DNA from 2 places in the Faecalimicrobium sp. JNUCC 81 genome. Region 1 is predicted to be linked to the other one. Evidence: riboswitches for the same ligand, from Rfam matches in the RefSeq annotation. Region 1 holds a riboswitch; the other holds the start of a gene.
What was found. Region 1 has a riboswitch for cobalamin ahead of JNUCC81_RS01480 (cobyric acid synthase). Riboswitches for the same ligand answer to the same signal wherever they lie in the genome.

Region 1 (9,428 bases):
GTTCCTGCACCTACATCTATAAACCTTTTTGAATTAACTAAATCTAGTTTCATTATAGATATTGCTCTAACTTCTTCTTTTGTTATAGGTACTTTTCCTGTTATAAAATCACTATTTTTCATCTAATATCACCACCACACTCATGTCAAATTTATCAATATTTAATATATCCTCGGGTGTTCCCATTGTTATCTTCTCGTTATCATAAGATAAATTTTCTCCTACAACAACAGTTCTTTCTAAATTTCTATTTATTATCTCTTTACTTATTTCTTTAGGTCCTATTTTGCTATCTGTAACCATACATACTTTTTTATGAGAAAGTATATAATCAAAATCAGGTACTTTTCCGTGGCTACTAGTAATATATAAATCATTCATATCAACATAAATCTTAGAAAATATATATTGAAGTGAGCTTATTCCTGATACTATGTTCAAGTTTTCATTATCTATATTTTTAGATAGGTATCTTCCTATTCCATATATTAACGGATCACCTGAAGCTATTACAGATATTTGTTTATCACTATTGTTATTTATATACTCTAATATTTCTTTCAGATTAGATGCCATTTCTATGGTTTCACCTTTGAAGTTTTTGATAGTTTCTAAATTTCTTTTACCTCCAATTAGTACATCAGAGTTTGAAATTAACTTTTCACCTAATTTTGTTATATAGCCTTCATTTCCAGGACCTAGTCCTATTATGTTTATCATCTAAATACCTCCACTAGTGAAGTAGCATTATCTGATTGTCCAAGTAGTGTTCTATCCATCTTAAACATCATAACTTCAACATCTATTTCTTCATCTAATAGATATTGATCTATTTTTGCCTTACATTTATTACTTATTAGATTGTATATATCTTTATATTCACTTTCATCTATAAGCTCAACTGCACCTTCTGCAGTTACACATTCATTTATTTGCTCTAAAAACTCATATGGAGCTTTCATCATAGCTAAGTTTGCTATCATTATTTCATTTCTAGCATCAGCTACTTTACTATGAGTATTAAATATACCTGCAGATATTTTTATATATTTACCTATATGACCTGCCATAAGTATTTTTTTATAACCAATTCTTTGAGCTTCTTTTAACATATATCCTATAAAGTTACTTGTCCTAACTACATATTTCATATCTAGACCAAGATTTTCTTTTATAAATTTTTCTCCATGATTTCCAGGAACTAAAATTATTTTATCTAAACCTTGTTCTTTCTTCATTTGAAGTTCTATAGATAATGATTTTTTCCAACCATCATCACTCATAGGTTCTACTATTCCGGTTGTACCAAGAATTGATATTCCACCTACTATGCCTAATCTTGGATTAAAAGTTTTTTTAGCTATTTCTACTCCTTCTGGAGCAAATATTGTGATTTTTAGAGATTTATCTTCTCCTATAATTGACCTTGAATCACTGCCTATAACTTTCCTTACTTCTGTATGTATCATCTTCATAGGAACTGGGTTAATTGCAGCTTTTCCAACTTCTACACTTAATCCCTTTTTAGTCACTACACCTACTCCTACTCCACCGCCTACTACTATATCCCTATCTTCTCTGTCTATAAATTCGGCTTTAGCATAAATATGCATAGTATGAGTAGCATCTATATCATCTCCTCCATCTTTTTCAATGGAACATTCTACGTAATCACTACAAATATTAACGTTGTGTACTTTTAATGATAGAGGTATTCCCTTAGGTGTATCTATATTTATAGTTTCTATTTCATTTTTTGTAAGTAGCATATGTGTTGCAGCTTTTGATGCTGCTGCTGCACAAGAACCTGTTGTATACCCTCTTCTGTACTTTTTTCCATCAATATATACATACTCTTCCATATCTATTTCCTACATAGAGTATAAAATGGCATTTACTATAGCTGCTGCTAAATTACTACCACCTTTTCTACCTTTAGATATTATGTATGGTATATTAGTATTTTCTAATTCATCTTTAGATTCTTCCGCACCTACAAATCCAACTGGAACTCCTATAACTGCATCTGCTTCTAGTTTCTCGTCTCTTATCATTTCCATAACTTTATATAAAGCTGTTGGAGCATTTCCAAGAACAAATATTTTTCTTCCAGGCTTTCTAGCTGCTATTTCAACAGCTGCCATAGAGCGAGTTGTTCCCATCTCTTTTGCTAAAGCAGCAGTTTCTTCATCAGCTACTAAGCACTTGTATTTGCATCCTAGTGAATCTAATCTTTTTTTATTTATTCCACTTAAAGCCATATTTGTATCTGTATATATAGTTGCATTATTTTTAAGTGCATCTATTAAATTTTCTACTGCCGTTTCTGATATTTTTAATATATCTAAGTATTCAAAATCAGCTGTTGTGTGTATACATCTTTTTATAATTTTTTCTTCAATAGCACCTTTAAACTCATAACCAGGTCTAATATCGTCTATTATTTCTTGAATCATTTCCATACTTCTTTCTTCTATTTTCATAGGATTTTTGATGTATTCCATTCTAATTCCCTCCTAATTCCACCGTCTATTATATTTGATGTATAAATTTTTTTATAAAATGAATCTATATTATTTTCTTTAAATAATTCTATTAATCTTTTATCATTCATACTTTGGTCCAGTAATATTCCAACAACTGTCCCGCTATGAGCAATATTTACTCCATAAGATCCATAGTTTTGAGATATTTCTATAATTTCTTTTAAGCCATCTTTTTTATCTATATTTTCATTGGCTAAGCTACTAAGTGTAGCTGCCTTTCCTACTAAGCTTAAATTATTATTTTTTATACCTTCTTCTAGCATATAAAATGCTTCACTTATAATATCTTTGTTTTGGATTTTAATATTTTTGTAATTTGGAGTATTTCTAATTTTCATAGTATCTAATGTTTTATCGGGCTCTAATATTACCACTTTAGAATTTTTAATATTACCTAAGTATTTAATTACTTCTCCATTTAGTGGGTTAAATACCACATTTTTTTCTATATATGTAGAATCTGTTGGCTCTATTGTTGATGCTATATATGATATTTCTTCACTAGTTAAACTCTTTTTTATAAGACTTAATGTAGCTACTATCGTTGCTCCAATATCAGCTGTAGAACTTGCCATACCTTTTCCTATTGGTATCTCGCTTTTTATGTTTAATGATATATTTCGGCTTTCTTTTATAGGTAAAACGAATCTTTCAAACACTTTTTCTATAGCACATCTTGATTTACTTGGCCCAATATTTATATTATTTAACCTTTCTTCAACCTCTACTTTTGAATACATATCTATAGCATATGAGCTTAAATATTCTTCTTTTTCTAAGATACCTTGAACAAATTCTCCACAAGATGCTGGGCATATTCCATAAGATTTCATACTAATCACCTAATATTTTCTTCATGTGCTTTATAAGAATAGTATTTTCCTCATGAGACTTTATTGCAACCCTTATAAAACTATTATCTAATTCTATAAAGTTTGATGCATCTCTTATTAAAATACTCGCTTCTTTAAATAGTTGATCTTTTAATTCATTTGCTTTTCTATTTTTCAATTTAATTAAAACAAAATTTGTATCTGTATCATACACTACTATGTTATTTATAATTTTTAATTCATCTAACATATACTTTCTTTCTTTTATATAATAGTTTTTACTATCTCCTATATACTTTTTATCATTAAATATATAATTAGATAAATTATCTGCAAATGAATTTATTGTCCATGGTTCTTTATAATTATAAATTTTATCTATTATTTTTTTATTACTAGTTAGTCCATAACCTAATCTTAAGCCTGGCATTCCAAAGAATTTAGTAACCGCTTTAAGAATAAATATATTTTCATATCTTTCTATGTATTTAACTAAACTATATTTATCTTCATCTCCTACAAACTCCATAAATGTTTCATCAACTATTAGTATTTTTTGATTTTCAATCATTAAATTTAATAAATCAGTTAAATTTTGAACTTTTCCATTTGGGTTATTTGGATTACATATAAATAAACTATCAAATTTATCTATATTTTCTTTTATAATATTTATATCAATTTCAAAATTATTTTCTTTATCTAAGCTTATATTTACAACTTCTAAATCATTTAATCTTGCACTTCTTCCATACTCTGAAAATGTAGGATTTAATATAGCTAACCTACTATCGATACTCTTCATTAATAAGTAAATAATTTCAGTTGCTCCATTTCCAGGTATTATAAACTCTGGTTTAACTCCTATATATTTAGATATATTGCTTCTTAAATTTGTATAATTTATATCTGGATAACTTCTACATTCCTTTAGTCCTTCTAAAATATAACTTTCTAGTCCTTGTATTACTTTTGGATTTATATTTGAACTAAAATCTATTATTTCTTTTGGATCTTTATTATACATATTTGCCATATCACAAACATTGGCTCCATGTCCTAAATCTTTCATTTACATCCCCCTAAACTAGCATATTACCTTCCATAGTATAGAAAATACTACTAATGAAGTAATTGACGATGCATACATTATTTTATTAGTTCTTACTATATCATCTATTTCTATTTCTCTAAGTTTATCTCCTATTGTTGGCTTATAAACAGCTTTTCCAAAATAGATATTAGTTCCACCTAGCTGTATGCCTAAAGCTCCTGCAACAGATCCTTCTGAATAAGCACAATTGGGGCTTTTATGATTTTTTCTATCTCTAATTGCTATCTTAAAACAATTTTTATAGTTATAAGATAATATTAAGCTACCTATAGTCATTAGTAATACTGAAATCCTAGCAGGTATATAATTTGCAATATCATCTATTTTTGCTGATGCAAATCCTAGATTCATATATTTATCATTTTTATATCCAACCATAGAATCTAATGTATTTATAGCTTTATAAGCCATGGCAAGTGGTGCGCCACCTATAAATGCATAAAACATAGGAGCGATTATGCCATCAACAGTATTTTCTGCTACAGTCTCCACCGTTGCTCTAATAATTTCACTTTCATTTAAACTTGTTGTATCTCTTCCTACAATATAAGATAGCTGCACTCTGGATTTTTCTAAATCACCACTTTTAAGCACTTCATATATTTTTACAGCTTCATCTTTTAAGCACTTAGTTGCTAGTGTTGTATAAACTATAAATGAATTTACAACTATAAATATAACACTATTAAAACTACTTACCTTAACTACTAAGTAAGTTATTAAGTATGTTAATCCAACCGTGATAAACCATAATAAAAATCCACCTATCTTTAGAGCTTTATCACTTTTACATATTTTTCTTATATTATTTTCAACTGATTTTATTAATTTTCCTATATATATAACCGGATGAGGAAAAGAATATGGATCTCCAATAATTAAATCTGTTATATATCCTATAAAAATAGATAATATATTCATATTACTCATTTCCTTTTTCTAGTAAGTTTTTTATACAATTTAAATTATTGAAAAAATGTGTATGTAGATATGTAGCTAAAGTGTTACCTTTGCTATATCCACCTTCCCACTCATCTACGATTTTTTTATCTCTTTCTTTTCTCATTATGTAAGCACAATCTTCATTAGTTTCGAATATCGAATGATGGAACTCATGACCTTTTATAACTTCACCTTTTTTAGATAATATAGTATCTTCTTTTGCTGTTCCAAAACTATATCCAAATCGTCTAAGTGAAGCTGTCATTTTACTATTTCCTTTAAAAATTCCTACCATATCATATTCTTTGTTTTCTTGATCAATTAGTTTTTCTCCTAAGTACATTAATCCACCGCACTCAGCATATATAGGTATTTTTCTTTTATGAGCTTCAAGTATTGATTTTCTCATACTTATATTAGCTTCTAATTCTTTTCCAAATATTTCAGGGAATCCTCCACCTATATAAATATAATCTCCACTAGGAACTTCATTATCTTCCAATGGGCTAAAGTATTTTATATTTAGTCCTAAGTATCTAAGTAATTCTATATTTTCTCTGTAGTAAAAATTAAATGCTTTATCATAAGCTATTGCTATCGTTTTGTTTTCTACTTTAGAATTTTTTATAAAACTATCTACTTCAAAACTAGTTTCAACTTCTTCACTTTCTGAGAGTTCTAATATTCTATCTATATTTATATACTTTTCAATTTCATCTGCAAGATTGTTAAACTTTGTTTTTAAAGAATCTATTTCTACACTAGGTACTAAACCTAAATGTCTTGATTCTAGAGAAAAGTCATTGTTTGGAGGGAAATAACCAAGTACTTCAACACCACAATACTTTTCCACTGCGTTTTTTATTATTTCATAGTGTGTTTTAGTTTTTACATTATTAACTATCACACCAGCTATGTTTACATTCTTATCAAGTTCTTTATAACCAAGTACCATAGCAGCACTAGATGCTGCCATAGCTTTTCCGTTAATAACTAATATTACTGGAGACTTTAAAAGCTTTGATGTATAAGAGCTTGTACAATTATCTAAATCTATTCCTATTCCATCATACAGACCCATCACACCTTCAACTACTGATATATCTGCATCCTCTGATGAACTATTAAAAACATATTTAATTTGTTCATCATCTAACATATATGAATCTAAGTTTCTAGAGTGTCTTCCTGTTATGAATGTATGGTATGATGGATCTATATAATCGGGTCCTACCTTAAAAGGCTGGACTTTCATACTTCTTTTAGTAAGAGCTTGCATTATTCCTAATGATATTGTAGTTTTACCTACACCACTATTAGTCCCTGCTATTAATATTTTCTTCATATATTTCACCTATTTATTAATATTTTTAACTCATTATTTCGTATATCTTGTCTATATCTAAATTTTCTCTTAATAAATCAGCTAATTTATCATATTCATTTTGCTTAAATTCATTAAAAGAAGTTACATTACTATTTATTTTCTCTAATCCCTTAATTTCTCTTATATTATTTAAAAGCGCTCTCGTAAAGTTTATTTCATCAAATATTCCATGAAGATATGTACCTACTACATTCCCTTCTTGATTAACACTACCTTCTAAATAATTAACTACTTCATCTAGCTTTTTATTAATATTATTTAAATTTTTTATATCTTTAGAAATAGATGTTATTCCCATATGTATTTCGTAACCTTTTACTTTTTTACCTTCTAGATTTTTCATATATCCACTAAGACCTTCGCATATTGTTGCTTCAACTTGAGTCGTAGTTTTTTCCATTTCAAATATAGTCTCTGTATCTAAAAGTCCAATTCCATCAAACTCTTCAACTTCACCTTCTACATGGTATGGATCTTTAAGTTTTTTACCTAACATCTGATATCCACCACAGATACCAAATATTAATTTTCCTCTTTTATGTAATTCTTTTATTTGACCTTCTAATCCATTTTCTCTTATATATTTAAGGTCATCTATAGTACTCTTACTTCCTGGTATGATTACTATATCCGGATTTCCTAAAGCTTCTCCGTAGTCTACGTATCTTATGCTTACATCTTCTTGTGTCTCAAATATATTGAAGTCTGTAAAATTAGACATATGTGGAGTTCTAATTATTTCTATGTGTATATCATTTTTATTCATTTGTTTTTTAAATCTAGTTGTTACGCTATCTTCATCTTCAATCTTTATATCACTATAAGGAACTACCCCTAATACCGGAACATCTATAATATCTTCTAGCATTTTTACACCATCTATAAAAAGCTCTTTTTTACCTCTAAATTTATTAATTATAACACCTTTAACTCTTTTTCTTTCTTCATCACTTAATAAAAGCATAGTCCCTGCAATAGATGCAAAAACCCCACCTCTATCTATATCTCCAACAATTATTACAGGTGCATCTGCAATTTCTGCCATTCCCATATTTGCAATATCATGTTCTCTTAAATTTATTTCAGCTGAACTACCTGCGCCTTCCATAACCACTATATCATGATTATCGCTTAGCTCTTTAAAAATTCCTTTTAACTCTTTAGCTAATTGTGGTTTATACTTATGGTAATCTGATGATGCCATGTCCTCTCTAAGCTTTCCATTTACTATAACCTGACATCTATGATTTCCAGATGGTTTTAAAAGTATTGGGTTCATATTTGCACTTGGCTCTATACCACATGCCTCTGCTTGAAATACCTGAGCTCTTCCCATTTCTAGCCCTTCTTTAGTTATAAAAGAGTTAAGCGCCATATTTTGCGACTTAAATGGAGCAACATTATATCCATCTTGTTTAAATACTCTACATAATCCAGCTACTAAAATACTTTTTCCAACATTTGAAGCTGTACCTTGTAACATTATTTTTTTGCCCACTATTCCACTTCCTTTATTTTATAAAATTCACTTACGTTTCGGATAGATCTATTGTTTTAATTTTCATAATATTTAAAAAGTCCCAACTCTATTAGAGTTAGGACTTTTATTTTGTGTATATATTAAATAAAAATCTTTCACCCCGAAGATCTCATCAATAAATCAAAATTAGGCAGGTCTCCTGGCTCAATATCATCCTACTCCTATACCTTCCCGCCAAATTAGCAGTGGTAGTTTATAGTTTCGTCAATCTTACAGTAGCGGGGGCTGCAAAGGCTTTCAACCTTTTTCCCTATTAATCTTACTTAAGAACCTACTTTGATCTAATATTCGATTTTTAAGGCTAATTAAAGTTTGTATTATTCATGGTGTTTATTACTGCAAATCCATTTTCAACTTCTAAAATAGAAATTGAAGCATTATCAATTCTGAAATTCCAGTGATATTCATAGCTGCTAGATATTAAATGTGTGATTATATTTCTTATAGTTCCTCCGTGTGAACATATTAGAACTGTTTTATCTTTATTATTTAAAATTATTTCATCTACTTCTTTTGCTACTCTACCATATGTCATTATTAAACTTTCGCCATTTGGATATTTATAATTATACCCCTCATTTATTATCTTTTGAAATTCTTCTGGATATTTAGATTTTATTTCATCAAAAGTCATTCCTTCGAAGTCTCCAAAATTAATTTCTTTTAGGTTTTCCTTTTCTATAATGTTTATATATTTTAAATTAGATAATTCATATACCGTATCTTTTGTTCTTTTAGATGTAGTAGTATATATTTTATCTATATGTACATTTTTCAAATAATTCGTAAGTTTTTTTATTTGCTTCTTACCTTCTTCACTTACCATACTGTCTATATGACCTGATAATCTAGAGTCTTGATTATCATTAGTTAATGCATGTCTTACTAATATTAACTTCGTCAAGTAATCACCTCTTCTAAGGCTACACTATTAATAGATATATATAAAGTAAATATATAACTTCTCCAAGTTCTATACTACACCCTAATATGTCTCCTGTCACCCCATTTATTTTATTATAAATGTGTTTTTTAAATAAATTGTTAAATATAAAAATCACTATTA
Region 2 (9,428 bases), 1.9 Mb from region 1:
TGTACAATAACCTGCCACCTTACTTTTATCTACTTTATTACCAGCTTCATTCCATTCTATAGGTTTAGGTTTTCCTTCTGGAATTGGATCTGTTAGATATTTATCTTTGCCTCCTTCATTAGGTGTTCCTTTCTCTGTGTTTATTCCTAATTGCTCTTTAAGTAGTGAGCTCTCTTCTTTTTTTTCAGATTGTGATTTTTTTGATTGTGATGTTTCAGATTGTGCTGTTTCACTCTTACCATTTTTTTCATCCTTATCTATAGCTTCTTGTTTAGGGTCGCTAGCTACTATGTAAAACTCTCCTAACCTATCTTTTACGCTAAAATTTACTATTGTATTATCTGAGGTTTCTACTGTTGTACCATATACTTTTTTTACGGTATTTTCTTGTTCATCATATTTATATATATCAGCTGATGAACATTTCCATTTTTTATTTAATGTTATTGATAAGGCCGTTTTTGATTTTAGTTCTTTAGATTCATTAAAACTAAATCCTTGAACAAGCTCTGATTTACTTTGTTTTTTTACTTCGTCTAAATTCTTATTAGTAGGATTTATCAGTAAATTTATATCTTCTGGCTCTTTTATATCACTTCCTATAAACATCCATTGATAAGTGAATTCATCATTTTTTCCATTAAACATAGCCATTTCTTTACTTTCCATTAATTGTGCAAATATAGAAGCGTCTACAATACCACTTTTAGGTATGTCATTATTTAATGATATCTTACTATCTTTTATAACCTCTTTTGAACCACAAGCCATTAGTGATGAGATTAGAATTATAGTTAATAGGCTTGTTAATATTTTTTTTACTTTCCTCTTCACAATAAATTCCTCCAGTACCTAATCTTGAACTACTAATTCACAGTCATTAATCTTTAAAGTATTTCTTGAACTCGAAAGACTAGTGTTGTCTTTGTCTCCATTAATTGTTGCGAATACGACATCTTTAATATTCAAAGGATATGTTTCGCCTGGTTTTACCCCTTCTTTTAACTTAAATCCCAATCGTATAACTACATTTTTTGATTTGTTATCAAAACCATCTTTATTGTAAGCAAATCTTCCCGCTGTCTTATCTAGGTACATTGTGTTAATTTGACCATTCATATTAGAAGCTTCTGTATCATATTCCCAATATGGAACACTGAAGTCTTTTCCATTAGATGATTTATCTCCATAGGCTTGCATTGTACCTTTTTTAACTCTTGTAAATTCTAATTTATCCTTATCAAAGTAAATAGAAATACTTGCCGCTGGATATATGTTAGATGGTAATGACGATAAGACAACATCTACGTCGAATTCTTCTTTATTATTGACATCTATTTTATTTGGCGGTATAAGATTAATAGATGGTACTTCTAAAACATTTGACTCTGTCTCACTTGAAATCATCCCCTTATTCTTATCTTTATATGCTTGTGTTACTATAGTTAAGATTACTACTAAAGTTGTAATAATTACTAACAACCCTATAATTTTTTGTTTTTTAGAAGCATTCAATATCCTTTTTATCATGAGTCTCACCTCTTTATCTACTTTAAATTAAGACTTTATATGTTATTAAGCACGTTACATTCTTTTTGCTTTATATATCTTTCCATGATTCCAATCACATCTAAGTTATCTATTTTAGAGTCTCCGTTGTTATCCATAGAAAGTATCTCCTTATTACTTGGTACATCTATTTTCTCCAATACTGTTGAAATAGTATTTAATGCATCTTGAGCATTTACAATATTATCTCCATTAACATCCCCAAATGTGATATTTTCTGAGGTTGTATTCTTATTGAATTTGTATTTAGTTATGTCATTTAACTCTTCTAATTTTTCATCTTTATCAAATATACCTATATACGTTGCTACTTGATACTTATTTGATAATTCATTAGAATAATACATTAAAGTATTATTCTTAAATACAACTTGTGGAATAGCTCTTTCATTTGCAAATTGAACAATTACTGCCTTTTTTCCACTTAGAATCAAGTTATCTTCTTCTCCTGAATATAGTACCTTTGCAATAGCAGGAGCTCTGTTTTTGCTTATACTTTTACTTGTATTTTTATTTGTTGAATCTTTATTTATTAATGGTTTATTTGTTGATTGTATAGGATTTTTATTTATTGTTGGGCTGTTTATATTTTCCTCTTTATTTTCTGTTTTAGAGTCTTCTATTTCACCTGTATTTAAAGTTGATTTAGCATCTGTCATATCATAAAGCTTATTTTTACCTTTAACAAATCTATCGTATGCTACAATTGCATACATACCTTGATCAGTTGCCATAGCATCTAATTCTTTATCTAAAACGTGTTTAAATCCTCCACTTTCTATATAAAAATCCATTATTGAACTAATAGTCCATTTACCTTCAGATTTTATAAATCGCTCATCTTTAGCAGGGTCTATTCCAAGTGCTGTAAGGGCTACTATTACTTGGGCCACACTTTCACTATTTGTTGTTCCCCAGCTAGAGTACCCTCCTGTTTCTAATTGCAAGTTCGATAAAACGTTAAGAGCTCTATCTATATATGGCTTTACCTTTTCTTTATTCTTATATTTCGCTAAAGATTGAAGTGCCATAGCAGTTATATCAGGATCTGGAATATCTCCTGTAAGTGCCCATCCCCCAGCTTCACTAGTTCCTTTTTTTATTTCTCTATCTAATATGTAATCAATAAGCATTTCTCTAGTAGTCTGAACTTTAACGTCTTTTGCAATCGGTATTTCATAATTATTTGTATCTAAGGCTATAAGAGCAAATATTGGCCCATTTATACCTTGCTTTATTACTTTATTAAAGTCTGCAAGTTTCTCTAAAAGATTATATCCACCTACATTTCTAACATCCTTACCTATAGAAGTTAAACCTAATATAACTCTTGAGTATTCTGTATATTTAACTTTATGTAAATTTCCATCACACTCTTTTAATGTTTTAACAACATTATCATAGTATTTATCATAGTAACTATTTGGAACTTTATATCCCGCTCTTGCTAATGAAAGTATAGTCCATTCCCCACTCAGTGTACCTACAGTCGGATTATGAGTATTTTTATACATTAATGCTCCTGTTTTATCTATGGCCATTTCTATATTTGTACTTGGGCTAACTAATGTCTTAGCAAGTAACTCTGGCGCATAAATAAAACATAAACTAATCGTAAGAACTACTGTAAATAACGTCTTTATTAGCTTATTTTTATTTTTCAAAATTCTACTCCCCCTTATATCTTATTTTTATATTTTTCATAACTTAAGGTAAATTTCTTTAATCTAAAATATTAATATTGATTAATATTTTAGATTAAAGAAATTTACCTTTCTGGTACTAATTTTAGCACCAGAAAGATACTGTTTATTTTAATATAATGCTTTTATTTCTTTAAATGTAGAGTAACTATTTGATGAATTATTTGGTAGTTATTTATCACCTTTAAACATAGAATCTAATTCGTGCCATAAACTTTTATTTGAATTAACTTCACCCATCGCTATTAAAGATTGTTGTGTAGCCATTAAGTTTGAACCTTGTCCTATTAAATATTCATATGATCCAGATGCTGTTCCTTCTTGTATCTGAAATTTCATAAGCGCATCTACTATATTTCTCCATTTAGGTTCATTTAAATTTTCTCCTACACTCATAAGCCCTGTCATTGCCATTGCTGTTGAATTTGAATTTTCTTTATTATATGCTTCAAACGTCCCATTTTCTTTTTGTATAGTATTTAAACATTCTACTGCTTTTTCTATACTTGCATCTGCTTTTTCATTTCCTTTAAAAAATGATAGTGATATTAATGCCATACCTGTCATATCTGGATCTGCCTGATTTCCAAAGAATGCAAATCCACCATTATTTAGTTGGTTTGATATTAATGAATCTAATGCTTTTTCTCTATCATAATATTCATCAGTTACTTCTAGAGCTATCATCCCCCAAATTTGAGAATTCACTCCTCCTGGTAAGTTTCCATTTTTATCTTGCTTGTCTGCTAATATTTTGCTCAAGTTTACTTTTTTATCAGTATAACTATTTGGATTTTCTCCTCTTGAAACTAATCCTAATAAGTATCCTGCATCACTTGTTACTGATGTATTTGTAGTTATTATATTTGATGTCCATTCAGGCAGCTTATATGATGATTTTATTATATCTTCTCCTGCTGATGTAAGAGCTAACATATCCCACCAAGATAATACATGATTTAATCCTTTATAGTAATTTACTGTATTTTCTACAGATTTATCTATTTTATCTACATATAGTACTTTTGGTATTTCACTAAATTCATCTGTCATATTATAAAGACTGTTTTTACCTTCTACAAATCTATTATATGCAACAAGTGCGTATGCTCCTTGATCTGTAGCCATTGCGTTGACAGTTCCATCTAGTGTGTGTTTAAATCCTCCACCTTCTACGTAAAATTCCATTATCGCAGGTATTACCCAGTTTCCATCACCTTTTATAAATCTAGAATCTGTTTTAGGGTCTATTCCAAGAGCAGTAAGAGCTACTATTACTTGTGCTATACTCTCAGAGTTTAGACTTCCCCAACTATCATATCCACCATTTGCAAGTTGGATATTAGATAATATATCAAGTGCTCTATCTATATAAGGCTTTACCTTTTCTTGGTCTTTATATTTTGCTAATGATTGAAGTGCCATAGCTGTTATATCTGGATCTGGTGTATTTCCACTAAGAGCCCATCCACCTATTGTTCCATCATCTTGAGTTATTTCTTTACTTAATATATATTCAATAAGATTATCTCTTGTAGTTTGTTTTTTAACACCCTCAACAGTTGGTATTTCATAGTTGTTTGTATCTAATGCTATAAGAGCAAATATTGGTCCATTTATTCCTTGTCTTATTACTTTATTAAAATCTGCAAGTTTTTCTAAAAGATTATATCCTCCAACATTAGTAACATCTTTACCTATAGATGTTAATCCTAATATAACTCTTGAGTATTCTGTATATTTTACGCTGTGTAAATTACCATTTTTCGCTGTTAATTCATTGACTACATTTTCGTAATATTTATCATAATACTCTTTTGGCACATTATATCCACTTCTTGCTAGTGAAAGTATTGTCCATTCTCCGCCTATAGTACCTATCTTAGGATCTGGAGTATTTTTATACATATATTCTCCAGTTTTATTTATGGCATCTTTAATAGATACACTAGGTAAAACCACATCTATGTTACTTTGTAAAATCTGTGCAAAAGACATTGGTATATTCCCTAAGAATATACTCAATGAAAGAACCATAGAAATTACTATTTTTAAAAATCTATTTTTCTTTTTCACTTTATTATCCCCCTTGATACAGTCTATTTTAAAGCTTCCTTAAGCTCTTTTAATGCTACATCTACTTTACTTTGAGCTATATCTACAACTTCAAGTACTTTATATGCATTATCATAAGCATCTTTCACTTCTTTTTTATCTAACAACTCAGCTTTATTAGGTGCACTATTTATTTCAGCTACTTCTCTAGTCAGGCTATCTTTGTTTGCTATTTTAACAAAAGGCTCTCCTGCTCCAAATCCATCTCCACCGATGTCAGCCCCATATCCATAAGTAGTAAATTGCCATCTTATTACATCTCCGTCTTTTGGAATACAACCAGATGCTCCAACATTTGGGAAACTATTATTTACAGCATACATCCATCCTGACATAAACGTATAATCAAATTCTCCTAACCAGTTTGCCTCTTCTCTTTCTCCTATTTCTCCACATTTATCAAGTATATACTGTGGTACATTAGGAGTCCTTGTATCATTATCTTTTACTTTAGATAAATAAAATGAAGATTCAATATCTCCCATATTTTTATAATTTCCAGACCCCAACAATCGCGTTAGTATGTCTGCATTATTGTCACCTTCATAAAAAGGAACTTTGACTGGATCTTTTATGTACCCTAACCCTAAGGTAAATTTTTCAACAGATACAATTACATGTCCCTTAGGTTCGGTATTCATTTTTGCTTCTTGTGCAAAAGAGATCGGTATACTTCCTAGGAATATACTTAATGAAATCACCATAGAAAGTACTGATTTTAGAAATATATTTTTCTTTTTCACTACTTTTTCCTCCTTATCTAATCTTCTATATCCTATTTCTTATATAAACCTTTTATATCTTCAAATGCTTTTTCACATCCTCCTCCAATTTGTGTCATTTTTTTAACTTCTTTATTTTTTAGAACATTTTTTTGATACTCACTTAGACTATTTCCTACAATAACAACTGGTGAATTTTCTTTTGCAGCTAATACACCAACTGATAATGCATCTATTAATTGATCTTGCTTAATACTTCCATTTTTACATACAAACATATTGTCTAATTTACTACTTGTATAGAATTTCTCTATTATCTTAGCATTAGTTTCATTTCTGTCTAATCCACCAATTCTTTCACTATTTGGTAGTTTACTTTCTATTTCAGTTGATATAACTCCCGTTTGCCCTATTATATATGTTTTTTGTATATTATTATCTTTAATAAATTGATCATATATGTTTGTCCCTTTGTTCGGCATAAGAACTATTGGCATATTTTTATTAGCCGCTACTGCTGCTATTGAAGTTGCATCTGAAAGTCCTTTTTCTCCATTTACTACTGCTATTTCAGATACATTAGATATCTTTTTAGCTATTTCTAATGATGTTTCAAATCTTGTACTTCCTGATATTCTATCTACTTTTATTCCCATTTTTTCTAATTCGCTTTTGACAGCTTTAGATACAACGTTTTCTCCACCTATTATAAAAGCATTTTTAGCTTGTAATCTTTCTAATTCTGCTTTTGTTTCTTTATTTAATTTATCTGTATTTGTCAATAAAATAGGTGCATCTTTTTGTTTTGCAAATGGTGTAGCAGCTAGTGCATCTGGTAATTTATCTCCATTTACTATTACTACGTTATTGGCACTATCCCATCCACTCTTTGATACCTTAACTGCTGTTTCATATCTTGTATTTCCAATTATTTTTTCTTCTTTTACTTCCTCAGGCTTAACCTCTGGTGGGTTTGGTCTTACTGGTGGTTTTATGTCTGGAGTAACTGGTGGTTCTGGATCTGCATTTAAAGCATCATTAAGTTGTTCTAACGAATTATTTACTTCTATTTGAGATGAATCTACTTTTTCAAGAACTTTATATGCCTTATCATATGCATTTTTAACTTGAGTATTTGAAAGAATTTTAGATTTATCTGATGAACTGTTTATTTCTGCTACTTCTTTTGTAAGTAAGTCTTTATTAGCTATATCAACATATGGTTTTCCTGCTCCAAATCCATTTGCACCAATATCCATTCCATATCCATATGTAGTGAATTGCCATCTTATAACATCTCCATCTTTAGGCCAACATACAGAACTTCCATAGTTTGGGAACCAGTTATTTACACAATACATCCACCCTGACATATTGGTATAATCAAATTCACCTAAAAATTCTGGTTCTGATCTTTCATATTCAACACTGTTACCATCCTTTTCTATTTCATCTAGTATGTATTTAGGTATATTTGTTTTTTCAGATCCATCAAAACCATCTTTTACACTTGCTAAATAAAATCCTGTTTCTACAGTTCCTGAAGTATCTCCTATACTACCAGTATTTGTGTAATTATCTTTGCCACCTAATAATTTATCTATTAAATGTGCTACACTCTGTCCCTCATAAAATGGCACTTTAACTGGATCTTTTATGTACCCTTGACCTAAAGTAAATTTCTCTACAGATATAGTCACATATCCCTTCGGAGAATCTGCAAAAGATATCGGTATACTTACTAAACATATAGCTATTGTCATTAATAATGTAGTTATTTTTTTAGCTATCTTATTTCTCACTTCCTTCTCCCCCCTCATTTAATTGCTTTATTTTCCTAATTAAATTTATAGAACTATCTCCTCCTCTTATTTTAAATAATCTTTTAAATTACTAGTTATTAATCAGCATATAGCTACTATTTTTTTAACTATTGCATAAAAAAATAGATATTTATTACAAATATCTATCTAGAAAGGGCTATTCTAATGTAGTATATAAACAAAATACTACATTTTCTAAAATCTCTCCCCAGAAAGATATATTTGGTATAGGTAGGTCTCCTGGCTTACGATTCATCCTCTTTAGCACCTTCCCGTTTTTCACAGTGGTATTGCTAATTCGTCATCGAATACAGTTACTGGGGCAGCTTTGGCATCTAACCAAATTCCCTATTAAGTAATAATTACACCTTTACCATTTATACTTACTTTTTATTTTGAATAATTTATTGAATTAATAACTTATAATTTTTTTAGTTAATCTATGTAAAACATACTTTTAAAAATTTTTCTATACTATTATTATATATCTGTGAATTGTTTTAATTGTGTCATAATTGCGTTGTAATTGTGTCATAAATAGTACATTTTATAAAATATTACAAAATATACTAAAGTATTTATCTAAAACTGACTTAGTACTCGCTATAATTCATATAAATAAACGAAAAAAGAGAGCTATTTAATTTATTAAATAGCTCTCTTTTTAATTTATTTATCACATATATATCTCCAGATATATTTTTATTAAGATGTTGCAAGCTTATATCCAACTCCATATATTGATTTAATTTTCCAACTTAAATCATATTGTTTAAGCTTTTTCCTAAGTCTTTTAATTTGAGTATCTACAACTCTAGTATCTCCAAGATAGTCATACCCCCAAACTTCAGATAATATATGCTCTCTATTTAATATATTATCTGGATTAGAAACAAGCATATGAAGTATTTTTATTTCCTTTGGTGTAATTTTTACTAACTCTCCTTTTATGTATACCTCATAGCTATCTATATTAATTTCAAGATCTTTATATTTTATATAATTGCTTGTTTTTTTTATATTTTCTGTTCTCCTTAACACTGCCTTTATTCGTGTTACAACTTCTCTTTCTGAAAATGGCTTTGCAATATAATCATCTGCTCCTAATTCTAAACCAATTATCCTATCTATCGTTTCTGATTTCTCACTAAGTATAATAATTGGTACATTACTATTTTTACGAATCTCTCTGCACACATCAGTACCTGACATATTTTGCATCATCAAGTCTAATAATATTAAATTAGGCTTAATCATATTTGCTTTGTATAATGTTTCTGCTCCATCATATGCAGATACATAGTTCATCCCCTCTAATTTTAAATATTTTCCCATTGTGTCATGCACTGACTCTTGAGCATCACATATCAAAATTGATATATTTGACACTTTATTTCACACTCCCCACTTTGTAAAATTGACTTTTTATATATATAAAGAAGTTCTTTTATCTGGGGGATAAAACATTTTATAAAATTAATTACTCCTAAATTAAT

Region 2: linked by a shared signal. The riboswitch ahead of JNUCC81_RS10635 (cell wall-binding repeat-containing protein) and the one ahead of JNUCC81_RS01480 (cobyric acid synthase) in region 1 are both predicted to bind cobalamin.

What each region holds. Positions count from the first base shown of each region.
Region 1 is NZ_CM132203.1:275,802-285,229, reverse strand. Features, by position in the region: gene JNUCC81_RS01520 (decarboxylating cobalt-precorrin-6B (C(15))-methyltransferase) at 1-122, opposite strand, end outside; gene JNUCC81_RS01515 (cobalt-precorrin-7 (C(5))-methyltransferase) at 112-720, opposite strand; gene cbiD (cobalt-precorrin-5B (C(1))-methyltransferase CbiD) at 717-1,862, opposite strand; gene JNUCC81_RS01505 (cobalt-precorrin-8 methylmutase) at 1,872-2,504, opposite strand; gene JNUCC81_RS01500 (GHMP family kinase ATP-binding protein) at 2,480-3,379, opposite strand; gene JNUCC81_RS01495 (pyridoxal phosphate-dependent aminotransferase) at 3,381-4,451, opposite strand; gene cbiB (adenosylcobinamide-phosphate synthase CbiB) at 4,467-5,414, opposite strand; gene JNUCC81_RS01485 (cobyrinate a,c-diamide synthase) at 5,416-6,780, opposite strand; gene JNUCC81_RS01480 (cobyric acid synthase) at 6,806-8,320, opposite strand; cobalamin riboswitch at 8,475-8,651, opposite strand; gene JNUCC81_RS01475 (histidine phosphatase family protein) at 8,664-9,266, opposite strand; gene cobS (adenosylcobinamide-GDP ribazoletransferase) at 9,286-9,428, opposite strand, start outside.
Region 2 is NZ_CM132203.1:2,138,974-2,148,401, forward strand. Features, by position in the region: gene JNUCC81_RS10610 (DUF4430 domain-containing protein) at 1-834, opposite strand, end outside; gene JNUCC81_RS10615 (hypothetical protein) at 853-1,530, opposite strand; gene JNUCC81_RS10620 (dockerin type I domain-containing protein) at 1,566-3,233, opposite strand; gene JNUCC81_RS10625 (prenyltransferase/squalene oxidase repeat-containing protein) at 3,444-5,348, opposite strand; gene JNUCC81_RS10630 (DUF4430 domain-containing protein) at 5,372-6,130, opposite strand; gene JNUCC81_RS10635 (cell wall-binding repeat-containing protein) at 6,163-7,911, opposite strand; cobalamin riboswitch at 8,146-8,319, opposite strand; gene JNUCC81_RS10640 (response regulator transcription factor) at 8,638-9,321, opposite strand.